2 linked regions of the Tistrella bauzanensis genome follow. The protein of the gene in region 1 interacts with the protein of each later gene in a pairwise test. Links are inferred from orthologs where the notes say so. Each region holds a gene or a part of one and is shown in the gene's direction. Other genes may lie near its edges.

Region 1 (15,877 bases):
ACCATCGGCGTGATGGACGGCCGGCCGCTGGGCATCACCGAGATCCGGCCGCAGCAGAGCTTCTATGACTATGAGGCGAAATATACCGATGGCCGCGCCGTGCATCTGGTGCCGGCGCCGGTGCCGGACGCAGTGGCAGCCCGTGCGATGGAGATCGCGGTGGCGGCGCATCACGCGCTGGGCTGCCGCGGCGTCAGCCGGTCGGATCTGCGATGGGATGACAGCCTGCCCGGCACGGACGGGCTGATTCTGCTGGAAGTGAACACTCAGCCGGGTATGACGCCGCTGTCGCTGGTGCCGGAACAGGCCATGGCCGCCGGAATCAGCTTTGGTGAACTGGTCAGATGGATGGTGGAGCACGCCGCATGCGACGCCTGAATACCGACGACATCCGCGTCAAGCGGGTCACCAGCCATGGTTTCGAGGGTGCCGACGACGCGGCGATCCTGGCCGAAGCCCTGCGCCGCCGCCGCCGCCGCCCGAAATGGCTGCGTCCGGCGGTCACCTGGGGCCGCAGACTGGCCGTCACCGCCGTGATCGGCGGTGCGGGCTGGTGGCTGTGGTCGTCGGGCACTGCCCAGGCGGCTGTGGATGGGGCGCGGTCCTTCGCTGTGGTTCAGGCTGGGGCATTCGGTCTGGCGGTGAAGGAAATCTACCTCGAAGGACGATACGAGACCAAGCCAGGACAAGTGCTCGGGGCAATGGCTGTTGACCAGGGCGCGCCGATGTTGTCGCTCGATCTTGATCAGATGCGCCTGCGCCTTGAACAGTTGCCATGGGTGGAACGCGCATCTATCGAGCGGCGCTGGCCCGACACACTTTATGTGCGCATCCGCGAGCGTCAGGCGGCGGCGCTCTGGCAGGTCGGGGACGGCCATATCCTGGTCGACCGCAAGGGCGCGCTGATCGAGGGCGTCGATGTCGGCCGCTTCGCCTATCTGCCGGTGGTGGTGGGCGACGATGCGCCGCAACTGGTGGCGCCGCTGCTGGATCTGATCGAAACCGCGCCCGATCTGGCCGACCAGTTCGTGGCCGGTGTCCGGGTCGGCGGGCGGCGGTGGGATGTGCACCTGAAGGACGGCGTGGTGGTGCGCCTGCCGGCGACCGGTGCGGCCGCTGCCTGGCAGCGGCTGGCGGCGGTTGAGAAGGAGCACGGCATTCTGGAACGGGCGATCACGAGCGTCGACCTCAGGATCGCCGGCCAGTTCGCGGTGCGGCTGACCGATGCGGCCAGTCTGGCCGAACGAATGAAGCCGGTGATCAAGCGACCACCGGCCAAGGCGGGGGTGGCGGCGACCGGCCCCGGCCTCGACGCCTGACGACGCACGATACGGCACGACACGGACCAGACGACCCGAACGATAACGCGCAGATCCCCGACAGGGCGGCAAACGGCCCGCAGGATCATGGATGGAAGGTGGGACCAGGAATGGCGAAGGGGCGCGGCGGCCTGATTGCGGCACTCGACATCGGCACCACCAAGGTGGTCTGCTTCATCGCCGAAGGCGACGGGCATGGCCGCTGGCGGGTGCGCGGCATCGGCCATCAGGCGGCGCGCGGCCTGCGTGCCGGGCTGATCGTCGATATGGTCCAGGCCGAGGCATCGATTCTGGCGGCGGTGCATGCGGCCGAGCAGATGTCGGGCGAGACCATCGAACGGGTGGTGGTGGCCCTGCCGTCGACGGTGATGGCGAGCCATCTGATCGACCTTGAGGTGGAGATTGCCGGCCACGCGGTCGCCGATGCCGATATCCGACGGATCTATACCGAGGGGCGGCGCATGTTCGCGGGCGATGAGCGCGCGGTCATTCATGCCCTGCCGGTCGATCATTCCATCGACGAGGCCGGCGGCATCCGGGATCCGCGCGGCATGTATGGCGAGCGGCTGGGTGTCAGCATGCATGTCATCACCGCCCAGTCGAGCCCCTGGCGGAACCTTGAGCTGTGCATCGCCCGCTGCCACCTGGAAATCGAATCGGTCGTCGCCTCGCCCTTCGCCGCCGGCCTGGCCTGTCTGGTGGATGACGAGCGCAACATGGGCACCACCGTGGTCGACATGGGCGGCGGCGGCACCACCATGGCCGTGTTCTTCAATGGCAGCGTCATCCATGTCGACGGTTTCGGCATCGGCGGCCTGCATGTCACCCGCGATATCGCCCAGGTGCTGGAAACCCCGCTGGTTCATGCCGAGCGGATGAAGACGCTGTACGGCTCGGCAATCGCCACGCCATCGGATGCGCGCGAACTGATCGAACTGCCACGGGTGGGCGAGCCCGACGGCGTGCAGAACGTGCCGCGTTCTCTGCTGGTCAACATCGTCCGGCCGCGGATCGAGGAGACCCTTGAACTGATCCGCGAGCAGCTTGAAAAAAGCGGCCTGGCCGATGTCGGCGCCAAGCGCGTGGTGCTGACCGGCGGCGCCTCGCAGCTTCAGGGCCTGCGTGAGCTGGCGGGCCGGGTGCTGGGTCGTCAGGTTCGGCTGGGCCGGCCGATCGCGGCCTCGGGCGAGATCGAGCAGTCGGGTGGCGCCGGCTTTTCGGTGGTGACCGGGCTGATCGCCCATGCGGTGGCCGATTGGGGCGAGGTGGGCGAGCGTGATGCCGGCCCCGATGCCGGCCGCGGCACCCTTGGCCGGCTTGGCCGCTGGCTGAAGGCGAACTTCTAGATGACCGGCGGGGGTCAGACGGTCTGACCCGCGTCCCAAAGTTTCCGGGGCCCTGCGACGGCGATCTGCGGCAGGGTCCATCGAGCAAAGTCCGAGCGACCAGGAGGCAACACAATGTCCCTTAATCTCAGCATCCCCGACAGCATGCAGTTGACCCCGCGCATCACCGTGATCGGTGTTGGCGGCGCCGGCGGCAATGCGGTCAACAACATGATCAACGCCCAGCTTGAGGGCGTCGAATTCATCGTCTGCAACACCGACGCCCAGGCATTGAGCCAGAGCCAGTCGGAGCGGCGCATCCAGCTTGGCCACCAGATCACTCATGGTCTGGGTGCGGGCGCGCGCCCCGAGGTCGGCCGCGCGGCCGCCCAGGAGACGATGGAAGAGATTTCCGAATATCTCGACGGCAGCCACATGGTGTTCGTCACCGCCGGCATGGGCGGCGGCACCGGCACCGGTGCCGCACCGGTGATCGCCCAGGTCGCCCGCGAAAAGGGCATCCTGACCGTCGGTGTGGTGACCAAGCCCTTCCATTTCGAGGGCACCCGCCGCATGCGGCTGGCCGAGACCGGCATCGACGAACTGCAGAAGTATGTCGACACCCTGATCGTCATCCCGAATCAGAACCTGTTCCGGGTGGCCAATGAGCGCACGACCTTTGCCGATGCGTTCAAGATGGCCGACGACGTGCTGTATGCCGGCGTGCGCGGCGTGACCGATCTGATGGTCATGCCCGGCCTGATCAACCTGGACTTCGCCGATATCCGGACCGTGATGAGCGAGATGGGCAAGGCGATGATGGGCACCGGCGAGGCCGGTGGCGACAACCGCGCGATCGAGGCCGCCGAGGCCGCGATTTCCAACCCGCTGCTCGACGACGTGTCGATGAAGGGCGCGCGCGGCGTGCTGATCAACATCACCGGCGGCGGCGACATGACCCTGTACGAGGTCGACGAGGCCGCCAACCGCATCCGCGAGGAAGTCGACCCCGACGCCCATATCATCTTCGGCTCGACCTTCGATCCCAGCCTGGAAGGCACGGTTCGCGTGTCGGTCGTGGCAACGGGCATCGATGCCGAGGAAGTCGCCCGCCAGCGCGCCCGCCGCGAACAGGAAGCCGAAGCTGCCGCCCGTGGCCAGGCCCAGGCCAATGCGACCGCGCAGGCCCAGGCCCGCGCCGACGCCCAGCAGGCGGCCGCCATGCAGCATGCGCCGCAGATGGCCGCCGGCGGCGGCATGAACCGCCAGCGCCCGGCGATGGAAAGCCAGGCGCCGGTCATCACCACCACCCGTGGCGATGCCCGTGGCGGCCAGCCGCAGATGCCGCGGGGCGAGGTGGATGATGGCAGCTTCATCGCGCCGGAGCCGGTGCGGGCGCCCGAGCGCCCGGCCCATGCGGCCCAGTCGCATGCCGAGGCGCATGATGGCGCGCTGAACCTGCCTGCCACCGCCCGCGTCGCCGAGACGGCCAACCGGTCGGTGGTCGATGATCGCCCGGCCACCGAAGCGGCCCCCCGCAAGCTGTCGTTCCTGCAGCGGATGACGGGTGGCCACCGCCGCGAGGCAGATGTGCCGGCCCGCCCGGCAGACGAACAGCCCCGTCGCACGCCGCGGCTGGATCATGTCGAAGGCTCTGCCGCCCCGCGCGCGGCCGAAGAGGAGACCGACCTGCTGGAGATCCCGGCCTTCCTGCGCCGTCAGGCCAATTGAGCCCGACGACCTGACGGGCGTCATCCCCGGGCCGGCCGGCCGCTTCGGCGGCCCGCCGGGGCCTGGGGGATGGCGGCTCCGCCATAGACGACCCGGCCTGCCGCGATCTGCCCGCGGTGGCCAGGTCTGCCGATAAAGCCGGCCGCACCGACGGATCCGCGCGACGATCGCGTTCCGCCATCTTGGGCGGAGGCGATGCGCAGCCGTGGTGCCCCGGGCTGCAAGCCTGCGCGTCCGGTCGCTCGGAAGCGCGCAGACGGGCGCCGGCTCGTGCCGTCACGGCACGGGCCGGCGTCTTCTTTTTTTGAAATGGCATCTTTTCTCGAATCGGCACCAGGGCGGGCACCCTGGCCGTCATGCCTGCCCGGCGATGTCACGGCTGATGACGGTGGTGCTGTTACAATTGGTAACAAAGAGTGATTTGTGAGCTGACGCGCGGCTTGCTACCTGTTCACTGACGGATCCCGCCATGGATCCACGCTGGCCGACAGATGGCCCGCCTGTTTCGGCAGACCACGACGATCCGCAGACGACGGTGTCGCACCGCCGATCGACCCATTGCCGAACAGACATGCCGACCGGCCGCATTTGTGAACGGAGCCTTTGACCGTGTACCTCAACGACATCCACGACAGCGCCGATTTCTTCCGCCGTGCCGCGCCTCTGGGCGTCGTCCGTCAGCGGACGCTGGCCGTGCCGATGCGGTGCAGCGGCATCGGTCTGCATAGCGGCATGCCCGTCGAGATGATCCTGCGCCCGGCGCCGGTGGACAGCGGTATCCGCTTCCGCCGGACCGATCTTGGGGGCGTGATCGTGCCGGCGCGGCATGACACCATCATCAACACCCGGCTGTGCAGCATGTTGGGCGTTCCGGCTATGGGTGACCGGCCGGCGGCGAGCGTGTCGACGGTTGAACATCTGATGGCGGCGCTGGCCGCGGCCGGGATCGATAATCTGCTGGTCGATATCGACGGGCCGGAAGTGCCGGTGATGGACGGCAGTTCGCGCCCCTTTCTGTTCCTGATCGACTGCGCGGGCGTCACCGAGCAGGCGGCGGCGCGCCGCTTCATTGAGGTGCTGAAGCCGGTCGAGCTGGAGCAGGGTGCATCGCGGGTGCGGCTGGTTCCCGCCGACCGCTGGATTCTGGACGTCACGATCGACTTCGAAAACCCGGTGATCGGCCGCGAGCGGATCGAACTTGAATTGACCGCGAACGGCTTTGCCAGCGAGCTGGCTGCGGCCCGCACCTTCGGATTTGCTCATGAGGTGGAGCAGATGCGGGCGGCGGGCCTGGGTCGCGGCGGGTCGCTGGACAATGCCGTGGTGGTCGATGGCGGGGCGGTGCTGAACCCTGAGGGGCTGCGCTTTGCCGACGAATTCGTGCGCCACAAGGCACTGGATGCAGTGGGCGATCTGTATCTGGCCGGTGCACCGCTGCTGGCGCGCTTCGAGGGGCTGGCCCCGGGGCATGGGGTGAACAACGCCCTGTTGCACAAGCTGTTCGCCGATCCGACGGCGTGGCGTTATACCGAATGCGTCGCAGAGGCCGGTCAACTGCATCAGGTTGCGGCGGCCTGAGCCGCGAACCGCCGCGACCACGTCGCCTCAGCCGTATCGCAAAGTGGACCGTCACCCGACACAAAAAAACCCGCGCCGTTTCCCTGGGACGGCGCGGGTTTTTCAGTGGTCTTCGATCGGCCATGCAGGCGTGGGCATGACAGGGCCGTGGGGTGCCACCGGCGACGGCTACGATCTCTCGCGGTCGTCGGCCAGCAGATTGTCCACGTCCAGATCTGGCGCGAGCGGTGTCCCGTCGCGACGTCCGCCTTCTGACAAGGCCTTGATCAGGCGAATGATTGCCGTCCGCAAGGTCTGGTCGGTGATATCAGTGAAGTAGCGGACAAGCTCGATCGTCGACCGGTTCTTGCCGCCATGTTCCTTAGGCGCATCCAGATCTATACTGTCCGCAATCTCTTCGAGGCCGTCGAAGAAGAAAGCAACTGGCACCCCAAGTTTGGTTGCAATTTCATAAAGACGGCCAGCACTGACCCGATTCAGACCAGTTTCGTATTTCTGCACCTGCTGGTACGAAATATCGAGCGCTGCCGCCAGATGTTCCTGTGTCATGCCGAGCAGCGTCCGCCTCAGACGGATACGCTCTCCGACAAAATTATCGACACGTCTTGCCAGTTCCCCCATAGCGCAGGCGTCTCTGTGCATGTTTTTGTTGCTCATATTTGCGGTCGCATGAACAGGTTTGTCAAACAGAACTTCGAGTAATCATTCTTGTTCGCCGAACAGACATAACGGGCACGGAAACAATCGCCAGAGATATTCGCGCTAGAAAGTGACTTCTTCACATAATACCGTCGGTTGCTCCGGGATTCTTTCGCACGCTTCAAATTCATCGAGCCAGAGCTTGCAGCGAAATGCATGAATATATTCTCCGGCCTGCATCGACAATAAAAGCAGCGATCAAAGAATTGGTTGAAACCAGGCAGCCTCATGAACGCGTAACGGCGTATCATGAACAAAATATTAACTCTGTCGCTGCTTCCAGAAAATGGTCAGGGTTGTGGCCCAAGCCGATTCAGCGCCGTCCGGCTGCAATCGAAATGCTGTTTCAAAGTGAGAATTGAACCATGTCTCGCCTGCGACTTGCGCCCTGTGGGTGCGGAGATCGATGGATTATGTGCGCCGTGCTGTCATTCCGGCATGCGCTGTTCATCCCATCGCGGTCTTGGCCAACGCTGTACGTTTCTGATGCACCAGTCATATCCGGATATGACGCCCTGCCGCGTGATGGGAGGCCGTCGGCCCGGAGGTGGAGCCTGCGGGGGCGGTTTTCCATCATGATCGGTATGATCGGTATTCCGGTCTCATGGTGCGCAACAGAATGACGCACGGCCGGCCGCCGCCGTCGGCGGAATGCGGCGGCGGCGGGGGATGCCGTGGCATTGCCGGGGCACGCGCGCATCGATGCGCCACGGCTCTGTTCGTCCGGGACAAGAGTGATATAGTAGCGGCCGCCTGACCCGGGACTGTTGTCTGTGGTGGTTCGGGGGCGTGGCGCCGGCCGGCTGCAGTGGCGGGCAGGGCTTGAGTGCGTGACACCGAGTAAGCGTGACGGGGAGCGGATGGCGAAGGCAGTCGCAACGGAACGGGCGATCGCGATGCGGATGGCGGCACAGGCGGGCCGCGGCCGGAAGATCGCGCGGGCTGGCATCCTGCTGGCGGGCATGACCGTGCTCGCCGCGTGCTCCAGCGACAATGACGAGCCGGTCTATGTGGAACGGCCGGTCGACCAGATTTACAATGAGGCGGCGGGACAGCTCGACCAGGGCGAATATCGCGATGCCGCCCGCAGCTTCGACGAGGTGGAACGCCAGCATCCCTATTCGACCTGGGCCACGGAAGCGCAGCTGATGGCCGCGTATTCCTATTATCAGGCCAATGAATACGAGGATGCGATCGCGGCAGCCCAGCGTTTCATCGACCTGCATCCCGGCAATCCCAATGTTGCCTATGCCTATTACCTGGTGGGCCTGTGCAACTATGAGCGGATCTCGGATGTCGGACGCGATCAGGACATGACCCGCAAGGCGATGGAAGCCTTCGAGGAGGTGGTGCGCCGCTTCCCCGACAGCGCCTATGCCCGCGATGCGCGCCTGAAGATCGATCTGGCCCGCGACCATCTGGCGGGCAAGGAAATGCAGATCGGCCGCTATTACCTGACGCGCGGCATGTATATCGCGGCGATCAACCGGTTCCGCACCGTGGTTGAACGCTATCAGACCACCACCCATGCGCCGGAAGCCCTGCACAGGCTGACCGAGGCCTATCTTTCGCTCGGCATCGAGCGGGAGGCCCAGACCTCGGCCGCCGTGCTGGGGTACAACTATCCGGGCAGCGAGTGGTATGAGGACAGTTATGCCCTGCTCACCGGTCGCGATCTGCGCCCGGTTGAAGACAAGGGTTCGTGGATCAGCCGGGCCTTCAGCTCGGTGTTCTGATCCGTCGTCTCGAATGGGTCGGGCAGGGCCCGCGCGACTGACCGCGCCTGGGCCCGCCCGCAACCGTCACGGAAGGCCGGATGCTCGCAAGCCTCTCGATCCGCGACGTCGTTCTGATCGACCGGCTGGATCTCGACCTGGGGTCCGGTCTCGCCGTCCTGACCGGTGAAACCGGTGCCGGCAAATCCATTCTGCTCGACGCGCTGGGCCTGGCGCTGGGTGCGCGCGGTGACAGCGGGCTGGTCCGCGCCGGCGCGACGCAGGCATCGGTTACCGCCGTCTTCGAGCTGGCCCCTGGCCATGCGGTCTGGGCGGTGCTCGACGAACAGGCGATCCCCGTTGAAGCATCGCTGACCTTGCGCCGTGTGGTCACCGCCGATGGCCGCAGCCGCGCCTGGATCAACGATCGGGCGGTGGGTGTCACGCTGCTTCGACAGATCGGCGATTATCTGGTCGAGATCCACGGCCAGCATGATCAGCACGGCCTGCTGGACCCGCGCACCCATCGCGATGTGCTGGACCAGTTCGGCGGCCACGATGCCTTGCGCGCGGCCACCGCGCGTGCCTTCCGCGAGATGCAGGCAGCCGATGCCGCCCGCGATCGCGCCGAGGCCGAGGCCGAGGCGGTGCGCCGTGAAGAGGATCATCTTCGCACCAGCCTTGCCGACCTGGTGAAGCTGAAGCCTGAGCCGGGCGAGGAGGCCGACCTGGTTGCCCGCCGTCAGCGGCTTCAGAATGCCGACCGGGTGGTGTCGGCGCTGAATGCGGCGCTCGATGCCTTGAACGGCGAACCCGGCCTGGAGATGCGGCTGCTGGATGCCGACCGCGCCCTGCAGCGCCTGCCTGATGCCGATACGGAACCGCGGGTGGCGCAGCTGCGGGCCGGGCTGGAACGGGCCTCGATCGAGATCGGCGAGGGTGTTGCGGCCATCGAGCGGCTGATGGCCGACCTGGATCTGGGCGAAGACAGCCTGGAATCGGTGGAGGACCGGCTCTATGCATTGCGGGCGGCCGCGCGCCGCCATCAGGTGACGACCGAAGACCTGCCCGAATTGTCGCGGCACCTCCGCGAACGGCTGGATCTGATCGATGGCGGCATCGGCGGGGTTGCCAAACTTGCCGCCGCCGCCACGGCCGCGCGTGCCGCCTATAAGACGGCGGCAGCCGCCCTGTCGACGGCGCGGCGCGGCGCGGCCGATGCCCTGGTGACGGCGATTTCGGCCGAACTGGTGCCGCTGCGGATGGGCCGGGTGGAACTGGCGGTCGCGTTCGACCCTTTACCCGAGGGCAGTTGGGGGCCTGAGGGCACCGAACGCTGCCAGTTCATGGTGCGCACCAATCCGGGCGCTCCGGCCGGGCCGCTGGCCCGTGTGGCCTCGGGTGGCGAGTTGTCGCGGCTGATGCTGGCCCTGAAGGTGGTGCTGGCACGCACCGCCAGCGCCGGCACCCTGGTCTTCGACGAGGTCGACAGCGGCATCGGTGGTGCCGTCGCCGATGCGGTGGGTGAACGGTTGCAGCGGCTGGGCGGCCATGCACAGGTGCTGGTGGTAACCCACAACCCGCAGGTCGCGGCCCGCGGCGACCTGCATCTGAGGGTCGCCAAACGCGTGGAGGATGGCCAGACGCTGACCGAGGTGCGGGCACTGGACGCGACCGAGCGACGCGAAGAGGTGGCGCGGATGCTGTCGGGCGCCGAACTGACCGCCGAGGCCCGGGCCGCCGCCGACCGGCTGATGAGCCTGGCATCGCGCGACGTCGCCTGATTGCCATGGGGGGCCGGCGCGCCATGCGGGTGATCCGTCTTGATCCGCGCCCTCTGGCGTCGTAAACCTCGCGGCCCCCTACCTGTCGTCCCGTCTGTTCACGGAGCCTTCCGGCCATGACCGAGCGCCCAGATATCGCCGCTTCAGCGCAGCCGACGCTTGATGAGGCCCGCGCGCAGCACAAGGCGCTGGTCCAGCGGATCCGGTTTCATGACGCCCGCTATTACAAGGATGCGCAGCCGGAGATCAGCGATGCGGAATACGATGCGCTGCGCGCCGATCTGACCCGGCTGGAGACGCTTTATCCCGAACTCCAGACCCCGGACAGCCCCAACCGCATGGTCGGCGCAGCACCGGCCGAAGGCTTTGCCAAGGTCCGTCATGCCCGGCCGATGCTGTCTTTGGCCAATGCCTTCGACGACGACGACGTGGTGGAGTTCCTGGCCCGCGCCCGCAAGGGGCTGAACCTGGCCGAGGATGCGCCGGTCGAGGTGGTCGCCGAGGCCAAGATCGACGGGCTGTCGGCCAGCCTGCGTTACGAGAACCGCCGCCTGACGGTGGCCGCCACCCGTGGCGACGGCACCGAGGGCGAGGACATCACCCGCAATCTGCTGACCCTCGACAGCGTGCCCGAGATCTTGCCCGAAGATGCCCCCGATCTGGTCGAGATCCGTGGCGAGGTCTATATGGGCAAAGCGGATTTCGCCGCGCTGAACGAACGCCGCGCCGCGGCCGGAGAGGCGCTGTTCGCCAACCCGCGCAATGCCGCCGCCGGATCGCTGCGCCAGCTTGACCCCGAGATCACCCGCAGCCGGCCGCTGAAATTCTTCGCCTATGGCTGGGGCGAGCTGTCGGCACCGCTGGCCGACACCCAGTGGGGGGCGCTGGAACGGATGGCAGCGTTCGGCTTCACGGTCAATCCCCTGCGCCAGCTATGCACCAGCGCCGATGACTTGATCGCCCGCTATCGGGCGATCGGCAATGACCGTCACGGCCTGGATTACGACATCGACGGGGTGGTCTACAAGATCAACCGGCTGGACTGGCAGACCCTGCTGGGGCAGGTCGCGCGGGCGCCGCGCTGGGCGATCGCCCATAAGTTTCCGGCCGAACAGGCCCGCACCCGGCTGCTGGGCATCGAGATCCAGGTGGGCCGCACCGGCGCACTGACCCCGGTTGCCCATCTTGAGCCGATCACGGTCGGCGGCGTGGTGGTGGCCCGCGCCACGTTGCACAACGAGGACGAGATCGCCCGCAAGGACATCCGGATCGGCGATCTGGTGGTGGTGCAGCGCGCCGGCGACGTGATCCCGCAGGTGGTGGAGGTGGTGACGGCCGAACGGCCGGCGGATGCGGTGCCGTTCGAGGCGCCGACCGTTTGCCCGCGCTGCGGATCGCATGCGGTGCGTGAGCCGGGCGAGGCCATCCGCCGCTGCACCGGCGGGCTGATCTGTCCGGCCCAGGCGGTTGAACGGTTGAAGCATTTCGTGTCGCGTGACGCCGCGGATATCGAGGGATTGGGCCGCAAGGAGGTCGAGGCGTTTTTCGAGGACGGCCTGATCCGCGGGCCGGTGGACATCTACACCCTGCCGCAGCGACAGACGACGGGCGAGATCGACCTGACGAGCCGCGCCGGATGGGGACAGAAATCGGTCGACAACCTGTTGCAGGCGATTGAACAGCGGCGGCGACTGCCGCTCGACCGGCTGATCTTCGCATTGGGCATCCGCCATGTCGGGCAGAACACGGCAAAGCTTCTGGCCCGCAATTACGGGACGGTTCAGAACTGGCGCGCGGGACTTGAGGCGGCAGCCGACCCTGAAAGCCCAGCGCGCGCCGATCTGGATGCCATTGCCGGCATCGGCCCGGTGGTGACCGAGGCACTGGTCGATTTCATGGCGGAAGCCCATAACCGCGAGGTGCTGGACCGGCTGATCGATGAGATCGAGGTGGTGGCGGCCGATATTCCGGCGCAGGTTTCGGGGGTTCTGTCGGGCAAGACCCTGGTCTTCACCGGCAAGCTTGAGAAACTGACCCGCGATGCCGCCAAACGCCGCGCCGAGCAGCATGGCGGAACGGTGGCCAGCGCGGTGTCGTCGGCAACCGGTATCCTGGTGGCCGGGGCTGCCGCCGGATCGAAGCTTGCCAAGGCGCGCGACAAGGGGATCGAGGTCTGGACCGAGGACGAGTTCCTGGCGGCGACCGGCGGCGAGGGCTGACGGCGCGCTCGGAAACGGGCATACTCACGCGGATCAAACGTTCGTTTCAAGGGTCCGCGATGAAGAGGCCCCAGGAAAAGGTTTGCCCATGCCTGCCGATACCGTGCCAGCCGAAACCGCATCCGCCGCCAGCGGCCTGCCCGTGACCGACCTCTATTTCGAGGATTTCGCCCCCGGCCAGACCTTCAACACGCCGTCGCGCCACGTGACCGAGGACGAGGTGATCGCCTTCGCCCGGCAGTTCGACGACCAGCCCTTCCATGTCGACCGCGAGGCGGCCGCGGCGAGCATTTATGGCGGCATCATCGCCAGCGGCTTTCATACCCTGTCGCTGGGTTTCAAGCTGGTTCTGGAAGCCAGGATCGTCAGCGGCTCGTCGATGGGCTCCCCCGGTCTGGATGAGATCCGCTGGCTGAAGCCGATGCGGCCGGGCGACACCGTGCGCCTGGTGCTGGAGGTGACCGAGGTGATCCCCAGCCGGTCGAAGCCCGATCGCGGCATCGTCAAGCTGCTCTATACCACCTTCAACCAGAAGGACGAGGTGATCTGCACGATGCGCGGCATGTGGATGCTGCGCCGGCGAACGGTGATGGCATGAGCGGGGCGGGCGTGACAGCGCCGGATGCGACGACACAGCTGCCGCCATCCGATGGAACGGCGGGGGCCGCCGATCTGGCATCGGGGCTGGACGGTCTGGCCCAGTTGCAGGCCTATATCGACCGGGCGGGCCCACTGTCGCCGATCGGCGAGACCCTGGGTTTCCGGCTGGTCCGCATCACGCGGGGCGAAGCCGAGATCGCGGCCGAACCCGGCCCCCATATTCTGAACGGGATGGGCGTCGCCCATGGCGGCTATATGGCGACCCTGTTGGATGCCGCTGTCGCCTGCGCCATCCACAGCCTGATGCCGGCGGGTGTGGGTTCCACGACCGTTGAATTGAAGGTCAACATGGTCAAGGCGCTGCCGTTGAGCGCCGGCCCGGTGTGCGCGATCGGCCGGGCCATTCACACCGGCCGGATGATCGCTACCGCCGAAGGCCGGCTGGAGGATCTGAACGGCACGCTCTATGCCCACGCCACCACGACCTGTGCCGTGCTGCAGCCGCGTGGCTGACAACCCGCCGATCCGGCCCTGCGGGGACGGATTGCCATGGATGCCCCGGCATCATTGAGCCACACCGCCCCGGCCCTGCGCAGACGCGCAGGGCCGGGGCTTTTTCTTGATCACAACTCTGGCGTGTCTGTTAACCCTGTCCAGGCAGCCGCCTCAGGGCTAATGGATGAGATTCGCAGCGCTTCTGTCGTATCTTAGTCAATTGTCGCAATACGCGTGTTATCTGCGCAAATATTAATTCCTGCGTTGCAGCGAGACGCAACCATAAGTATATTTTAAAGAGAGTTTGATTCTCAAGGCACGCCATCCTCCCGTTCCAGGCGAATGATGCATCAGGAATGGTGGGCAGCGGTCATCGCGGCGCCCAATGCCCCAATAAGCATATGTGTGAGGACGCCATGGATCACGCCACACAGGTTCATCTGATCGAACGAGTGTTCGACATGATCGACCGCCGGACGACCGAGATGGATCCGACCGAATATCGCAACCCGGTCAGCCGCTATACCGACCCTGAGCGCTACAAGCGCGAGGTCGAGGTCATCTTCCGGCGCAACCCGATCATCGTCGCCCATGGCAGCGAACTGCCCAAGCCCGGCGATTACAAGACCCTGGACGTGACCGGCATTCCGATTCTGCTGGTCCGGACCCAGGATGGCCATGTCAATGCCTTCCTGAATGTCTGCCGCCATCGCGGCACCAAGCTGGTGTGGGAGGAATGCGGCAGCCACAAGCGCAGCTTCGTCTGCCCCTATCATGCCTGGACCTATGGCACCGATGGCAAGCTGGTGGGCGTGCCCGCCGCCGAGGGCTTCCCCAACATGAAGCGCGAGGAGATGGGGCTGAAGCAGCTGCATTGCACCGAACGCTTCGGCTTCGTGTTCGTGCAGGCGGACCCGACCGCGCCCAAGGTGGATGTCGACGCCTGGCTTGGGCCGATGGCCCATGAGCTTGAGCATATCGGCACCGCAGATTATGTCGTGTGGCGCCCGGCCCAGCTTGAGAAGAAGACCAATTGGAAGCTGGCGCTGGATACGTTCCTTGAGAACTATCACACCCGCCGCACCCATACGAAAACCATCTGGCCGGTGTTCATGGACAACACCGCCGGCTTCGACCGGTTGTCGCCGCATGCCCGTGTGGTGCTGCCCAAGCGATCGATCCCCGAAATCCGTGACCAGGATCGTTCGACCTGGAATCTGCGCGATCACTCCACGGTGCTGTACACCATCTTCCCGAACCTGATGCTGGCGGTGCTGCCGGATCACTGCGCGATCTTCCAGGCCTGGCCGGACGGAATCGACAACTGCAAGCTGCCGGCCTACACGCTGGTGCCGCCGAAGTATCTGAACAGCAAGACCGCCGAGGACATCTGGTCGAAGAGCATGCATGTCGTCTTCGATGTCACCGAGGAAGACAGCGACCGGTCGGAAGCGATCCAGGCCGGGTTGAATTCAGGCGCCAATGATCATCTGGTCTTCGGGCGCTATGAACAGGCTCTTGCCTGGTTCCATCAGGAAGTCGAGGCGATGCTGAACGGCGACGCGGACTGGGTCCGCTATGCCGAGGCCGCCGAGTAACGGCTGAGGGGGGCAGCGCACCGGTTGTGGCGGCCGCCCCTCGATGAACCGACCGCGGATGATGGACGATATGCCGGCGTGGGACGCGTCGCGTGGACGCTTTCCGTTTGCCCGGCCGATGGCGGTCAGGCGGCCCGTGCCGGTTTCCACGACCCCCGACGATTCAATCCCGTGACGACAGGGGCTGCCTTATGAAGTCCGACGACAACCGCAGTGTCACGCGCGAACGCATGCAACGCCTTGAGACCCTTCTCGATGGCGACGATGCGCTGCGTGACCGGCTGCAAGCGGTGCTCCGCTTTTCGCGGAAGATCCGCGTCAGCGAATATCACCTGACCAATGCCTGCAATATCCGCTGCAAGGGGTGCTGGTTCTTTGAATACGGCCATGACACCGCCACCCGCGAGGCCAAGGATCTTGAGGCGCTGGAAGCCTTCCTGATCAAGGAGACCAAGGAACGGCGGGTGAATGCCGCTCTGGTGATCGGTGGCGAGCCCACCCTGTTTCCCGACCGCTTGAAGCTCTATGTCAAGCACATGGCGCATGTGACCATCTCGTCGAACGGCCTGCGCCGGTTGCCGATGGAGGGATTCGAGAACGTCGCGGTCGGCCTGACCCTGTTCGGTGGCGGCCCGATGGACGACGAGCTGCGCGGCATCAAGCCCAGCGGCCGGACCTTCCAGGGCCTGTTCGACACGGCTCTGGCCAATTACCGCGACGATCCGCGTGCCGGTTTCATCTATGCCCTCACCGAGAACGGCATCGACCATATCGAGGAGACGGTCGTCCGGATCCGCGACAACGGCAACCGGGT
Region 2 (15,753 bases), on another replicon or contig:
TGCCACCCTGGCACGGGCGCTGTCGACCACCCGCTATGGCGGCTCGGTCGCGGTCAGCGGCCTGACCGGCGGCGTGAAGGTCGAGACCACCGTGCTGCCCTTCATCCTGCGCGGCGTGAACCTGCTGGGCATCGACTCGGTCTATTGCCCGATGGCGCCGCGCGTGGCGCTGTGGGACCGGATGGCCGGCGATCTGAAGCATGCGCATCTCACCGGCGCCCTGGTCCACAAGATCGGCCTGTCGGGGCTGGACGAGGCCCTGGCCCGGATTCTGGCCGGCGGCATGACCGGCCGCGCCCTGCTGGATCTTTCGGCCGACTGAGGCATCGGCGAACGGGGGCGGACCGGATGTGCTCGCGCTATGAACTCAGCGTCAACGCCGCCGAGCTGAAGGCGATGCTCGCACGAATGCTCGGCGCGCCACCGGCCCTGCCCCCTGGCCTTGCCGACACGGCGGCCGTCGTCCCGACCGCCGTCGTCAGACCCACCGACCGGGCGCCGGTGGTGCTGGTCGATAACCAGGGCGCGATCGTCGTCGCACGGGTGCCCTGGGGCTGGCCGGCGCCCTGGGATGGCAGCCCTCTGTTCAACGCCCGGATCGAGCGGCTGGACGAGGCCCCGAGCTTCCGCCCGCATCTGGGCCGGCGCTGCCTGGTGCCGGCAACCGCCTGGCTGGAAGGTCGCGGCCAGGGCCGGCTGCGGCTTGGATTGGCCGATGGCGGGCTCGTGCTGATGGCCGGGCTCTATGGCCGCGACGCCGCCGGCCGGCCGGCCTTCACCGTCATCACTCGCGCCGCGGCACCGGCAATCGCCCATATTCACCCGCGCATGCCGGCACTGGCCAATGGGGATGGGGCGGCTGACAGCCATGCCCATCCATTCGCTGGCCTGTGGCTGGACCCGTCGACCGGCGCCGCCGAGGCGCTGGCCCGGCTGGCGGCCCTGCCGCCACCGGCGTTGATCGCCCATGCCGCCACCGACGCGGCACCGGCGACGCCGGACCTGTTCGGCGCAGCACCGGGCGGGCAGACATAGTGACCTGTCAGGGTCGGATCACGGTTTCGCGGGTGAAGACCACCTTGTCGTCAATCGCATAGAGGAAACAGTCGCGGCCGTTCTTCGCGCAGTTCTCGATCGCGCCCTTTGCCGCATCGTCGGCGCTCGACCGGTTATAGGACGAACCCCAAGTGCCGTGACGATTGATCGCCAGCGCGCGATGATCGGGCCGCCTCATGAACTTGTCGTCGATCGCCGACCGGACGCCCTCGCGGATGAAGGGAACAGCGGCAAGCTCGAAGGCGTCGGGATAGGTGAGCCCGCTGGCCCGGGGTGATGTCTCCCCTGTCGCCCGGCCGTCGACAACCGCCAGAATGCACGGCGCCTGCTCGCGATGCTCACATCGCTGCAGCACATTGGCAATGCGCTCTTCAGTCGACCGGTTCTTCGCTGCCGACGCTTCCCACCGCCCGGTGGGGGAAATGGCGAGCGTGTAAAGCCCGGCAGGTGCATCAGCGGCGTCCTTCGCGACGGCATCGCGCGATCCCGGAGACAGTCCCGGCAGCGCCTGCGCATCAAAACTCTGGGCGCTGGCGACGCCACCTGCCGATACAAGCAGCATGGCGACGGTGACAAGCACGGGAATTTTCCGGATCTGCGTCATGAGGTTCCCTTCATCGAATGGGATGATGCGGTCTCATCCTGGCATGCCCGGCATCGCCGCACCACAACCGCCGGATCAACGGCACGGCTTTCGCGGACTTGTCAGGCGGTGGCCGACACGCCCCCCCGCGCGGGATCGGCGGCGATGCCCTTGGCCGTCCGGTTCGGCGGCAGCGCCCCCAGCGCGTAGACCCTGAGCGGTTCGCGCCGGCCGCGGATATCCACCGCCCCCAGCAGCCGCATCGGCATCAGCGGCGCCGCCGCCATCCGTTCCACCAGATCGGCGCTGGCGACCGCATCCTCGCCGGTGTCACGGGCATGGTCGACCAGCCGGGCGGTCACGTTCACCGCATCGCCCAGCAGCACGATTTCCTGACGGATGTCGCCCAGTTCACCCACGGCGACCACACCGCAATGCAGCCCCGCACGCCAGCGCGGCACCGCGCCGAAGACCTGTTGATACTGAAGGCTGCGTTCCGCGATCACCGCCTCGGCCAGTTGCAGCAGCCGGAAGCAGCCACCGGTGCGCGCCACCTTGTCCAGATCCCAGGTCACGATGATCTCATCGCCGACATAGCGATAGATCTGGCCGCCGGTCTCAAGGATCGGCTCCGACAGATCGGCATAGAACCGGTTCAGGAAATCGAGGAAGCGGATGGCGCCGATCTGCTCGGCAATCGCGGTCGAGCCGCGGATGTCCAGAAACAGGATCGCGCGTTCTTCCTCACGCGGGTGATGATAGCGGCCGGTCAGAAACTGCATCAGCACATCCGGCCCCATCATGCGGCGCAGCTGGAACACCATGTTCATCAGCAGCGAGATGGCGATCGCGAAGGCGAAGCTTTCGTCGGAAAACACGCCCATCAGCCCGTCGGCCGCTTCGTCGTCATGGAACATCACGGCGCCGGTATGAATCCCGAACAGGATGGCCGACAGATAGATCAGACTGCTGATGGCAACCGTGATCACCGCCCGCTGCCGGCGCACGAACCGGCCGAAGGCCATCTGCGATATCCAGGTTTCCCACAAGCCGATCGGCAGGGCGATCAGCAGACCGCTGATGATGCCGCGCGCCTGGGTCTCGAACCCGACACCATAGCTGAAGCTGTACAGCCCGCCGTCGAGCACGCCGATCAGAACGACCATCAGCAGCAGGCGCAGGCGGAAGCGGTCTCGGCGGCTGAAGGTCATGATGGCACCGGTGATGGCGGCTGAATGGAAACGGCCCGCAACATATCTGCTGCGGGCCGTTCCATCATATCACAGATGCGGGCAGTCACTCAGTTGCGCTGGCCGCCCATGAACTGCAACAGCAGCATGAACATGTTCAGGAAGTCGAGATACAGCCTGAGCGCGCCCATGACCTTCAGCTTGCCGGCGGTCTCGCCATCCATGTTGGCGGCGTACATCTGCTTCAACTGCTGGGTATCATAGGCGGTCAGCCCCGCGAAGATCAGCACGCCGGCCACCGACACCACGAATTGCAGCATGGTGGAGCCGAGGAACATGTTGACCACGCTGGCCAGGATGATCCCGATCAACCCCATGAACAGGAACGAGCCCCAGCCCGACAGCGACCGCTTGGTGGTATAGCCGTAAAGACTGAGCGCGCCGAAGGCGGCGGCGGTGACGAAGAACGTCCGCGCGATGCTCGATCCGGTGTAGACCATGAAGATGGTCGACAGCGACACGCCGACCGATGCCGCATACAGCCAATACAGCACCTGCACGGTGCCGCGGCTGAACCGGTTGATACCGGCCGACAGCGCGATCACGAAGCCCAGCGGCGCCAGGATCGCCACCCAGCGCAGGCCCGTGCCCATGATCGCTTCATAGACGGCCGGGGTGTTGGCCACCGCCACCGCCACGATGCCGGTCAGCAGCAGCGCCGACGCCATATAGTTGTAGATCCCGAGCATGTAGGCGCGCAAACCGGCATCGAAGGCGGCGGCCTGCGTCCCGGCCGCCCCCGATCCTGCGCCATATGCCCTGCGGGTGTCATACGCCATGGTTGCCGGTCCTTGAAAACAATTATGGGCCTGTGCGATAAGTCGTCTCCGGCGGGCGCCGGAATCATGCTCTGGTCCCGATGCCGCCCCGGCACGGCCCGCAGCATACCACCACGCGCCCGGTATCACGACAATCGTCGGCCACACGTCCCGACCGGGTCTGCATCCGGATCAGCCTGTCATCATTCATCGGATGACGGCAGCGGATGGCGGCCCGGCGAGACCACCTCTGTATCGTGGCAGATATGGCGGGGCTCGATCCGCTGATCAAGGGATCGGCCCCGTGGCCGCGCGATATCGGTTGGATGGTGGGCCGTGATTGCCGCCCGTGATACTGTAACCGTCATGCCGCGCGTTGAACATCGACCAGCATGTGCTTGAAATCCCCGGGCTCCGGAACCAGTCTTTCCGGGTCTCACCCGCCTCATTCGCCGCCCTCCGCCCGGGCACCCGCTTCCGCTCCAGCGGGTCCACCAGATACCGGTGACCAGATGAACCGTCCTTCCGCCTCCACCTTCCGCCGTCTTGCGCTGGCATCCGCCGCCCTCGTGTTCGCCGTCGTCGCCATGCCTGTGGCCGGCATGGCGCCCGCCGCCGCGCAGGAGATCAGCCTGCTTGGCACCTTCGGCGACTGGACCGGCTTCAAATCCGGCTCGGGTAAGACCACATCATGCTGGATCGCGAGCCCGCCGAAGCAACGCCAGGGTGAGGTGAAGGGCCGCGGCGATGCCCGCGTGATGGTCAACCGCCGCAACAGCGGCGGCCGGATGGTCACCGAGGTCAGCGTGTTCGCGGGCTATGCCTACAAGCCGGGCACCGAAGTCGCGGTCACCATCGGCGGCAACAATTTCCGCCTGTTCACCGATGGCGAGGCCGCTTGGGCGCGTGACGCCGACACCGACCGCCGCCTGCTCGACGCCATGCGTGGCGGCGCCACGATGGTGGTCAAGGGCACCGCCCGCCAGGGCGATGTCACCACCACCGATACCTACAGCCTGTCGGGCGTCACGGCCGGGGTCACCGAAATCAGCAAGTGCGGCTGAGCCGCGCGGCGCCCCTCATCTCCAACCCCCTCATCTCCAACCCCCTCATCTCCAACCTTTGAGTAACCACACAACGCCATGACCGTCATCGTCCAGCCGGCGCCTGAAGGCGCCACCGTCTCCCCCGCGATCGCAGCCTCGGCGCGGCGCATGGGTGCGGCCGAGAAGATCGCGCAGACCACCGCCCCCGCCACCCTGGTGCCGGGCGATGGTCGGCGCACGCTGATCGGGCTGGAACGGTCCGAGCTCGAAGCCGAAATGGCGGCGCTGGGCGAGAAGCCGTTTCGCGCCAAGCAGTTGTGGCACTGGATGTATTTCCGCGGCGCCCGCAGCTTCGACGACATGGTGAACGTGCCCAAGGCGTTCCGGGCGAAACTGGCCGATCACTTCGTGATCGGCCGGCCCGAGATCACCGCCGATCAGCGGTCCACCGACGGCACGGCGAAATGGCTGATGCGCTTCGCCGACGGCCGCGAGGTGGAAACCGTCCACATTCCCGATGACGGACGCGGCGCGCTGTGCGTGTCGTCTCAGGTGGGCTGCACGCTCACCTGCAAGTTCTGCCACACCGGCACCCAGACCTGGGTGCGCAACCTGTCGGCCGCCGAGATCACGGCGCAGATGCTGGTCGCCCGCGATCAGCTCGGCGAATGGCCGACCCCGACCGATGCCAACCGGCTGATTTCGAACATCGTGCTGATGGGCATGGGTGAGCCGCTGTATAATTTCGATGCCGTCGCCAAGGCGATGCGGATCGTGATGGATGGCGAGGGTGTGGCCCTGTCGCGCCGCCGGATCACGCTGTCCACCTCTGGCGTCGTGCCGATGATGCGGCGCTGCGGCGAGGAACTCGGCGTCAATCTGGCGGTGTCGCTGCACGCGGTCACCGATGACGTCCGCGACATGCTGGTGCCGATCAACCGCAAATATCCGATCGCCGAGTTGATGGAGGCCTGCCGGACCTATCCGGCGGCCAGCAATGCCCGGCGGATCACCTTCGAATACGTCATGCTGAAGGGCGTGAACGACAGTCTGGCCGATGCGCGCGAGCTGGTCCGCCTGCTCGACGGCGTGCCGGCCAAGGTCAATCTGATTCCGTTCAACCCCTGGCCCGGCTCCACCTTCGAATGCTCAAGCTGGACCCAGATCCGCACCTTCGCCACCTATCTGAACGATCAGGGCTATTCCTCGCCGGTGCGCACGCCGCGCGGCCGCGATATTCTCGCGGCCTGTGGCCAGTTGAAATCGGCCAGCGAGCGCGCCCGCCGCAGCACCCGCGAGCCGGTGGAAGCCGTGACCGACGAGGCGCTAGACGCGGCCGAGGCCGAAGCGCGCGCGGCAGTGCTGTCGCTGGCCTGACCGGTGCTCTCTCTGACATGACCGGGTAAGCGGCCCTCCGGCCGGGAACCATCCGGGCGTTCGACCGTTTCGACTGGCGACAGCGCCGGGCGTTCCCATATCTTCAGGGAGCGCCCATCGAACCGGAGATCAGACCTCATGTCCTGGACCACGCCGATGATCGTCGAAACCCGCCTTGGCATGGAAATCAACTGCTATGCCTGCGCCGAGATGGCCGATACCCAGCCGGGTATCGCCATGCCCGAAGACAGCGACGCCTGAGCGCTCACCTTGCGCGTCGTCATTCTTGGTGCCGCGGCGGGCGGCGGCTCCCCGCAATGGAACTGTCGCTGCCCGGTCTGCGCGCTGGCCTGGGCCGGTGATCCTCGGGTGCGCCCGCGCACCCAATCGGGCCTGGCGGTCAGCGCCAATGGCAGCGATTGGGTGCTGCTGAACGCATCGCCCGATCTGCGCACGCAGATCCTGGCCACACCCGCTCTGCATCCCCGGGTCACCGACAGCCGGCGCCACAGCCCGATCACCGATGTCATCCTGACCAATGGCGACATCGATCATGTGGCCGGGCTGCTGACCCTGCGGGAGCGCCAGCCCCTGACCATCCATGCCGGCCCCCGGGCGCTGGACATCCTGCGCGACAACGCCGTGTTCAACGTGCTGGCGCCCGACATGGTGGCCCGCCGGCCGTTGCCGGTGGATGTGCCGGTGACGATGGCGGGCGGCCTTGCGGTCACCGCCTTTCCGGTGCCCGGCAAAGTGCCGCTCTATATGGAAGACGCCACCACCGCCTGGACGGCAGCCGAGACCGCCGCCGATGACGGCCGGGTGCTGGGCTTCCTGTTCCAGGCGGGCGGCAGCCGGGCGGTGTGCATACCCAATTGCGCGGCGGTGACCGATGCGGTCCGCGAGCGCGTGCGCGGTGCCGACCTGCTGCTGTTCGATGGCACCACCTTCACCGATGACGAGATGCCGGCTCTGGGTCTGTCGCCCAAAACCGCCGCCCGCATGGGGCACCTGGCGATGGATGGGCCGCTGGGATCGATGGCGGCGCTGGAGGGCATCGACGTGCCGTTGAAGGTTTACATGCACATCAACAACACCAACCCGGTCCTGATCGACAGCTCCCCGCAGCAGCGGCTGGTGGAAGCCGCCGGCTGGGCGATCGCCCATGACGGCATGGAGATCCGCCTGTGACCGCGCCGGATGAAGCCCCCCTCACCCCCGACCAGCTTGAAGCGGCGCTGCGCCAGATCGGTGCCGCGCGCTATCACAATCTGCATCCCTTTCACCGCCGGCTGCATGGCGGCGCCTGCACACGGGTGGAAGTGCAGGCCTGGGCGCTGAACCGCTATCACTATCAATCGCGGATCCCGATCAAGGACGCCACCATCCTGGCCCGGATGGACGATCCGGCGCTGCGCCGGGCCTGGCGGCAACGGATCACCGATCATGATGGCGAGGATCGGGGTGGCGGAAGCGGGGGCGACGCAGGGGCGGAGGATGGCGGCATCGCCCGCTGGCTTGCGCTGACCGACGCCTTGGGGCTGGACCGCGCCATGGTCACGGCCGGGCGCGGCGTGCTGCCGGCGACCCGTTTCGCGGTCGGGGCCTATGTGCATTTCTGCGCCGAACGGCCGCTGCTCGACGCCATCGCCTCGTCCCTGACCGAGTTGTTCTCGCCGCAGGTGATCGGAGAGCGGGTCAGCGGCATGCTCGCCCATTACGATTTCGTCGACCGCGCGGCCCTGACCTATTTCACCCGCCGCCCGCCGCAGGCCGAACGCGACGCGGCCTTCGCCCTGGACTACGTTCGCCGTCATGCCGTCACACCGACCGATCAGCAGGCGGTGATGGCGGCGCTGGTGTTCAAGACCGATGTGCTCTGGGCACAGTTGGACGCGCTGTGGCACGCCTATGTCGCCGGCCACCCGCCGCCGGGCGCCTGGCAGCCCACCGATGACGCCAAGGTCTGGACATGACCGGCGAACCGTCGGGTGACGCCCTGCCCGGAAGCGCGCGGCCGCATCTGGCGCGTGGCGTGCGTCTGCGCCACGACACCGTCCGCGACCGCTGGATCCTGCTCGCCCCGGAAACCCTGATCGAACCCAACCCGGTGGCGCTGGAAATTATCCGCCGCTGCACCGGTGCCGCGACCCTGGACCAGATCATCGCCGATCTGGTGGCGTTGTCGGGTGCAGCACCCGAGCGGGTCGCCGGCGATACCCGCATGTTGCTGGGCCAGATGGTCGCCAAGCGATTGATGGTGCTGTCATGACGATCCGCCCAGCCGCCCCGCCCACGGCCGCGCCTGCGGGCCTTCTGGCCGAACTCACCCATCGCTGCCCGCTGGCCTGCCCCTATTGCTCCAACCCGCTGATGCTGGAGGCACGCGCCGCCGAACTCGATACCGACACCTGGATGCGGGTGTTCAGCGAAGCGGCGGCACTGGGTGTGCTTCAGGTCCATCTGTCGGGTGGCGAGCCGGCCGCCCGCTCTGATCTGGAGGTGCTGGTCGGCCACTGCGCCGGGCTGGGACTCTACACCAACCTGATCACCTCGGGGCTGGGGCTGACGCAGGCGCGACTTCAGGCCCTGGCCGATGCCGGGCTCGACCATGTCCAGCTATCGATCCAGGATGCCGAGCCCGCAACCGCCGACCGGATCGCCGGTCGCAGCGGCGCCTTCGCCCGAAAACGGCAGGTGGCGGGCTGGGTGACCGAGACGGGCCTGCCGCTGACCGTGAACGTGGTCGTCCATCGCGCCAATCTGGCGCGGGTGGCGACAATCGTGGATCAGGCGATCGCGCTGGGCGCCGGCCGGCTGGAGGTGGCCCATGCCCAGTATCACGGCTGGGCCGAGGTCAACCGCCAGGCCCTGCTGCCGACCCGTAGCGCGGCGTTGGACGCCGTCCGGCAGGTGGAGGCGCTGAAGCGCGATCTGGCCGGCCGGATCACCATCGATCATGTCGTGCCCGACCATTATGCCCGCTTCCCCAAGGCCTGCATGGGCGGCTGGGGGCGGATGGTGCTGACGGTAACGCCCGCGGGCCGGGTGCTGCCCTGTCACGCAGCCGAGACCATCCCGGGGCTGGAGATCTGGTCGGTCATCGATCATCCTCTGGATCGGATCTGGGCCGACGCCCCGGCCTTCAACGCCTTTCGCGGCACGGACTGGATGCCCGAGCCCTGCCGGTCCTGCGATCGGCGTGACATCGATTTCGGCGGCTGTCGCTGTCAGGCGCTGGCGATTCTGGGCGATGCCCGCGCCACCGACCCGGCCTGCACCCGGTCACCCGATCATCACCGTATGCAGGCACGCGCGGCCGAAACCGAAGCCCCAGCCGGCACCGAAGCCCCCAACAGCCTGCCCGCCTATCACTATCGGACCGCCGTCCGTTGACCGGCGCCGTCAGCCCCGCTGCCAGATGGCGTCCAGCGGCGCGCCGTCACCCGCCGTCACCAATCCACGCGTCTCAAGATGCAGCAGATGCGCCAGAACCGACCGCGCCGCTGCCGGAAACAGCCGCGGATCGGTGCCCTGATACATCGCGGGCACCATCTCCATGATCCGTGCCGGCCCCGCCGCCAGTGCCGCCAGGATCTGGTCCTCACGCGCCTGGCGATGGGCGATGAAGGCACGGACATGGGGGTGCGGGTCGGTGATCGCCGGGCCATGCGTCGGCCAATAGACCGCGTCGTCGCGATCCAGCAGCTTGTGCAGGCTGGCCAGATAGGCCGCCATCTCGCCATCCGGCGGCGCGATGACGCTGGTCGACCAGCCCATCACATGATCGCCTGAGAACAGCGTCCGGGCCTCGCGCCAGCCGAAGCACAGATGGTTCGAGGTATGGCCGGGGGTATGCACTGCCTCGATCGTCCAGCCCTGGCCTGCGATCACATCGCCATCGGCCAGCAGGTGATCGGGCTGAAAATCACGGTCGCCGCCCTCCTCCACCGCCGCCGCACCGCCGCCATCCGCGCCCGCGCGACCGGCACCATGGGGACCGAAGGCCCAGCTTTCGGCGCCGGTCGCCTGTTTCAGCAAGGCGGCCGCCGGGGAATGGTCGTTATGGGTGTGGGTGACCAGGATGTGGCTCACCCGCTCATCCCCCAGCCCCGCCAGCAGTGCCGCCACATGCTCCGGCAGATACGGCCCCGGATCGATCACCGCCACGCGGCCCTCCCCCACCACATAAGTGCCGGTGCCGTGAAAGGTGAAGGCCGAGGGATTGCGCGCCACGATCCGCCGCAGCCCCGGCGCCACGGTTTCCAGACGGCCATAATCGAACGGCATCTCGCGCCGATAGGAAATGGGGGACGACATCGGGACTGCCTGCTCCTGACGATGTGGTGAATGGTGGGCGGCACCGGATTGCCGCCGGCGGGGTCAGCGGGCGGTGGCGCGCAGATCCTGCAGCACGGTGCCGCTCGCCGCCATCTCTGCCTCATGACCGGGCTCGATCCACGGTTCCGCCAGACCGGCATCATACCAGGCGCGCATCGCCGGCAAGGCCAGCAGCCGGGCGGCATAGGCATCGGCGGCACCGCCCAGAACCAGGCCATAGCTCTGGATGCGGAAGGCGACCGGCGCGAAGAAGGCATCCACGGCGGTGAAGGCGGGCCCGGCCAGGAACGGCCCGCCGAACCGCGCCAGCCCCTCGCCCCACAATTCGGCCAGCCGGTTCAGGTCGCGCGCCAGTGCCGGCGGATGGTCGCGCAGCCGCACCCGCACCCCGCACGACATCGGGCAGCGGCTGCGCAGCGTGGTGAAGCCGGCATGCATCTCGGCGGCGGCAGACCGTGCCCAGGCGCGGGCGCGGGTCTCGGCCGGCCACACGCCGGCATGACGCTCGGCCAGATATTCCATGATCGCGATCGAATCCCACACCGCCAGCCCGTCATCATCCAGGCAGGGCACGGTGCCGGCGGGTGAAAAGGCGCGGAAGGCCTGCCAGTTGACCGTGCCGCCGAACGGCACCTGACATTCCTCGAACGGAATACCCAGCACCCGCATCAGCACCCACGGCCTCAGCGACCACGACGAGTAGTTCTTGTTGGCGATATACAAGCGGTACATGGGGCAATGCCTTCCCGTGTCGATGCTCCGGCGTGCGGCCGGCCGCCATCATGCGATGCCGGGCCGGCGGTTGTCGACGGCCCGGCGCATTCTGGTGGCCGCGGCCGGTGCCACCGCCTAGTCTTGACCCGTGAGGTCGGATGCAGATGGGGCGCCCCATATGGGCGCGGCCGGGCTTCAGGGGGAGCGACGCAGGGCAGATGGCATTCGGGTGGATGCGGAAACCGCCGGGGGGCATGCCGGCGCGGCTTCAGGCCGCCATCGCCGACAGTCAGGCCGCCGCCGAACGGGTGGTGGGCTGGGCGCAACTGGGCGTGATCGTGCTCTTCGCCAGCCTCTATGCCTTCAGCCCCCGGGCCGGTGGATCGGACATGATGTTCCAACCGGTGCCCTGGGTGCTGTTGATCTATACCGTGTTCACGGTGACCCGGATGTGGATCGCTTGGCGCCGGCCACTGCCGGGATGGTTCCTGGCGCTGTCGGTGGTGATCGACATGGCGCTGCTGATCGGGCTGATCTGGAGTTTCCACATCCAGTACGACCAGCCGGCCGCCTTCTATCTGAAGGCGCCGACGCTGATGTATGTGTTCATCTTCATCGCCCTGCGCTGCCTGCGGTTCGAGCCGGGCTATGTGCTGCTGGCGGGCGGTGCGGCAGCGGCCGGCTGGCTGGTATTGCTGTTCTATGCGCTGTGGGATGGCGGCGGCATGTCGGTGATCACCCGTGATTATGTCGCCTATATGAGCGGCCCGCGCGTGCTGATCGGCGCCGAGGTCGACAAGATCGTGGTGATCCTGGTGGTCACCGCCGTGCTGGCGGCCGGGCTGGCCCGCGCCCGCGACATGCTGGTGCGCGCCGAAGAGGAAGGGGCGGCCCGCGCCTCGCTCGCCCGGTTCTTCGCCCCCGACATCGCGCGGCGGATCGCCGAGACCGGGCTTGCCATCCAGCCCGGATCAGGGGTTGAGCGGGTGGCGGCGATCATGATGATCGACATCCGCGGCTTCAGCCGGATGAGCGAGCGGATGGCCCCGGACGCGCTGATGAGCCTGCTGGCCGATTACCAGTCGCGGCTGGTGCCGGTGATCCAGGCCGAGGGTGGCGCCATCGACAAATTCCTCGGCGACGGCATCATGGCGACCTTCGGCGCGGTCACGCCCGAAGCCGGCCATTGCGCGCAGGCCATGGCCGCGGCCGAAGCGGTGCTCGACACCGTCGGCCTGTGGAACGATGCGCGCCGCCGGGCCGGGCAGGAGCCGGTGGCGATCGGCATCGGCATCGCCGGCGGCCGGGTGGTGTTCGGCGCGGTCGGCGATGCCAGCCGGCTGGAACTGACCGTGATCGGCGCGCCGGTCAATCTGGCCGCCAAGATCGAGAAGCACAACCGGGTCGCCGGCACCGTGGCGCTCGCCGAGGCCGGCGTGGTCGACGCGGCCGAGGCCACCGGCTGGCGGCCCCGGCGCAGCCGGTTGCAGCGGCTGGTCGCCGCCCCGGTCGACGGGCTGGACGCGCGCCTCGATCTGGTCGCGATCTCGGCCCTGCCCGTCGATCAGGCCGTCGCCGCCGGCCGGGCGGGCGATCAGGCCGGCGGGTAGTTCGACGGGAACAGGGCGCGCAGGGCTTCCTCGTCACGCGTGGTCTTGAACGCGATGTCGCGGCCGACGGCGCGGGCACGGGCAGCGGCCGGGCGGGCATCGATGACCTTGAACCAGCGGTCCAGATTGGGGAAGCCGGCCAGCGGCGGCTCGGCGCCCTTCAGCACCCGCGAGGCCCGCTCCAGCCAGCCCCAGGCCGAGATATCGGCGATGGTGTAGTCGTCGCCGACGATGTAGTCGCGGCCAGCCATATGGTCATCCAGCACCTGATAATGGCGCTCGGCCTCGCGCCGATAGCGGTTGACCGCATAGTCGAGCCCGGCGGGGGCGGCATGCTGGAAGTGCACCGCCTGGCCCGAATAGGGGCCGAGTCCCGAGGCGATGAACATCAGCCATGACAGCAGTTCGGGGCGGTCCTGCGGATCACCGGTGAAGCGGCCGGCCTTCTCGGCCAGATAGAGCAGGATGGCGGTGGAATCGAACACCCGCGCCTCGCGGCCGCCGGGGCCGTCAGTATCGACGATCGCCGGCACCTTGCCATTGGGATTGATCGCCCGGAAGGCCGGGTCGTGCTGTTCACCCTTGCTGGTATCCACCGGCACCACCTCATAGGCAAGGCCGGTTTCCTCCAGCAGCAACGCCACCTTGGCAGGGTTGGGGGTCGGGTGGAAATAGAAGCGGATCATCAGGATGCCTCGTGTCAGTGTCGGGGAGACGGGGTGGAGGACATGGCGGGAGATGGCGATCGCGATGCCAGCAGCACGCCGGCGACGATCACCAGCACCGCCACGATTTCGGCCGGGCTCAATGCCTCACCCAGCACCAGAAAGGCGAGCAGCGAGGCGGTGACGGGGATCAGCGCGATCATGGCGGTGGCCGCCGCCGGACCCAGCAGGGCGATGGCGCGGTTGAAGGTGATCACCGCCACCACGCTCATCAGCACGCCCTGATAGCCGGCCTGGACCAGCACCTCGTGAAGCGGAGCCGCCTGCAACTGGCCAAGGCCCAGAATCAGATAGCCTGGCACCACCAGCAGCGCCGACCAGACACAGATCAGCGCCGCCGACTGCAGGGCGGTCAGCCCGCTTCGGCGGAAGCGCAGGGTATAGATCGCCCACAATGCCGCCGCCCCCAGCATGGCGGCGAAACCGGCCACCGCCCGCATGCCGTGCAGGCCGGCGCCGGCCAGAATCAGGCCCAGCAGGCCGGCGGCGATGGCGGCATAGCCGGCAAGCCGCAGCCGGCCGGGCCGGTCGCCCAGCAGCAGCCAGCCGAACAGGCCGGCGAAGACCGGCATCATGGTCGGCGTCACCGCCGCCGCGCGCGCCGCCGAGGTGAGTTGCAGCCCAAGCGCGATCAGCAGCACGAAGGGCGCGCCCCACAACAGCGCGAACAGCAACCCTTCGCGGCCGGCGCCAGGGGGAAGCCGTCGGCGGCCGCGCATCAGCCATGGTGCCAGCAGCACCGGCAGCAGGATCACCGCGCCGACGCCGAAGCGCAGCACGGTGATGTCCCAGACGGTCAGCGTCGACACGCCGCCAGCCTCTGCGACGCTGAACCGGGTGACGACGAACCAGCCCGAGAAGATCGCCACCGACAGCGCCGCCCACAGCACGCCCCGAAGGGTATTGCCGGGGCCGGATGCCGGTCCTGTGGTTTCCGCCTGGGTCATCACCGCTCCGTGGTCGCTGCTTGCGTTTTAGATCGATCGATTTAAAATGCCGTCAAGCGATGCGGATGGCAACATGCAACCGCATTGCACTGATCACGACGACCATATCAGCCGAGGACGACAGACAGCCATGGCCCGGCCCCGAGAGTTCGACGAAGCGGCGGTGCTCGATGCGGCGATCCAGTGTTTCTGGGCGCATGGCTATGAGGCGACGTCGATCCGCGACCTGACCGCCGGCATGGGGATCACCGGCGCCAGCCTGTACAACGCGTTCGGCGATAAGCGCGCGCTCTATCACCGCGCGCTCGATCGCTATGTCGAGGAAACCTTCGGCGACCGGGTGCGCCGGCTTCAGGGCGTGCCGCCGCGTCAGGCGATCGCCGGCTTCTTCGCCGAGATCATCGACCGGTCGGTCGGCGATCCGCAGCAGCGCGGCTGCATGGCGATCAACGCGGCCCTGGAGGCCACGCCCCGCGATCCCGGCTTCCGGCAGGCGGTGGCCGGCGTGCAGATGCGGATGGAGGCGTTCTTCCTGGACTGCGTCACCAGGGGTCAGCGCGACGGCACCATCACCACCCGCCTGCCGGCCGAGGATCTGGCCCGCCACTTCCTGGGGCTGCTGCTGGGCATCCGGGTACTGGCCCGCACCCGCTCCGACCGTTCATTGCTTGAGGCCGTGCTGCGCCCGGCCCTGTTCCTGCTCGACACAGCATCTCCCGGCGACACCGCGTTCTGCGGCGAGACCGGGTCATCGCCTGCCAAGGAAGGCCCCGTGAGATGATCGACCTGTATTACTGGCCAACCCCCAACGGCCATAAGATCACGATGTTCCTGGAAGAAGCCGGGCTCGATTACACCATCCATCCGGTCGATATCAGCGCCGGCGACCAGTTCAAGCCCGACTTCCTGGCGTTTTCGCCCAACAACCGGATGCCGGCGATCATCGACCATGCTCCGGCCGATGGCGGCGAGCCGCTGACGGTGTTCGAAAGCGGCGCCATCCTGCTCTATCTGGCCGAGAAGACCGGCCGTTTCCTGCCCGGCCCCGCCGATCCGCGCGGCCGCAAGACGGTCACCGAGTGGCTGTTCTGGCAGATGGGCGGGCTTGGCCCCATGGCCGGCCAGAACCATCATTTCGGCCTCTACGCGCCGGAAAAAATCCCCTATGCCATCACCCGCTATGTCAACGAGACCAACCGGCTCTATGGCGTGCTCGACCGCCGGCTGAATGGCCGCGCCTTCATCGCCGGCGACGACTACACCATCGCCGACATGGCGGCCTATCCCTGGATCGTGCCCTGGAAGCGCCAGCAGCAGCAGTTGGACGACTTCCCCGACCTGCGCCG

The links.
Region 2: the proteins of ftsZ (region 1) and rlmN interact in binary tests that used the Escherichia coli proteins (3 or more experiments, as listed by UniProt). The link is inferred for Tistrella bauzanensis from one-to-one orthologs.

Annotation. Positions count from the first base shown.
Region 1 is NZ_BMDZ01000001.1:123,099-138,975, forward strand. Bases 2,169-5,077 are described here. They hold ftsZ (cell division protein FtsZ), read left to right. Parts: upstream 2,169-2,779; coding sequence 2,780-4,375; downstream 4,376-5,077. Other genes in these bases: ftsA (cell division protein FtsA), read left to right, coding at 2,169-2,665; lpxC (UDP-3-O-acyl-N-acetylglucosamine deacetylase), read left to right, coding at 4,985-5,077. Outside these bases: IEW15_RS00505 (D-alanine--D-alanine ligase), read left to right, coding at 1-378; IEW15_RS00510 (cell division protein FtsQ/DivIB), read left to right, coding at 366-1,319; more of ftsA, read left to right, coding at 1,430-2,168; more of lpxC, read left to right, coding at 5,078-5,953; IEW15_RS00530 (helix-turn-helix domain-containing protein), read right to left, coding at 6,122-6,595; IEW15_RS00535 (outer membrane protein assembly factor BamD), read left to right, coding at 7,513-8,388; DNA repair protein RecN, read left to right, coding at 8,469-10,151; NAD-dependent DNA ligase LigA, read left to right, coding at 10,268-12,370; IEW15_RS00550 (MaoC family dehydratase), read left to right, coding at 12,459-12,968; IEW15_RS00555 (PaaI family thioesterase), read left to right, coding at 12,980-13,483; IEW15_RS00560 (aromatic ring-hydroxylating oxygenase subunit alpha), read left to right, coding at 13,882-15,063; IEW15_RS00565 (radical SAM protein), read left to right, coding at 15,255-15,877. UniProt on the Escherichia coli protein: Essential cell division protein that forms a contractile ring structure (Z ring) at the future cell division site. The regulation of the ring assembly controls the timing and the location of cell division.
Region 2 is NZ_BMDZ01000047.1:25,382-41,134, forward strand. What follows is about bases 4,145-6,929. They hold rlmN (23S rRNA (adenine(2503)-C(2))-methyltransferase RlmN), read left to right. Parts: upstream 4,145-4,789; coding sequence 4,790-6,070; downstream 6,071-6,929. Other genes in these bases: IEW15_RS17595 (invasion associated locus B family protein), read left to right, coding at 4,160-4,711; pqqA (pyrroloquinoline quinone precursor peptide PqqA), read left to right, coding at 6,209-6,331; pqqB (pyrroloquinoline quinone biosynthesis protein PqqB), read left to right, coding at 6,341-6,929. Also shown: IEW15_RS17570 (oxidoreductase), read left to right, coding at 1-322; IEW15_RS17575 (SOS response-associated peptidase family protein), read left to right, coding at 349-1,035; IEW15_RS17580 (hypothetical protein), read right to left, coding at 1,043-1,660; IEW15_RS17585 (adenylate/guanylate cyclase domain-containing protein), read right to left, coding at 1,762-2,850; IEW15_RS17590 (Bax inhibitor-1/YccA family protein), read right to left, coding at 2,940-3,668; more of pqqB, read left to right, coding at 6,930-7,261; pyrroloquinoline-quinone synthase PqqC, read left to right, coding at 7,258-8,046; pyrroloquinoline quinone biosynthesis peptide chaperone PqqD, read left to right, coding at 8,043-8,342; pyrroloquinoline quinone biosynthesis protein PqqE, read left to right, coding at 8,339-9,466; IEW15_RS17630 (MBL fold metallo-hydrolase), read right to left, coding at 9,476-10,390; IEW15_RS17635 (glutathione S-transferase family protein), read right to left, coding at 10,454-11,143; IEW15_RS17640 (adenylate/guanylate cyclase domain-containing protein), read left to right, coding at 11,380-12,735; IEW15_RS17645 (glutathione S-transferase family protein), read right to left, coding at 12,720-13,421; IEW15_RS17650 (DMT family transporter), read right to left, coding at 13,436-14,407; IEW15_RS17655 (TetR/AcrR family transcriptional regulator), read left to right, coding at 14,538-15,188; IEW15_RS17660 (glutathione binding-like protein), read left to right, coding at 15,185-15,753.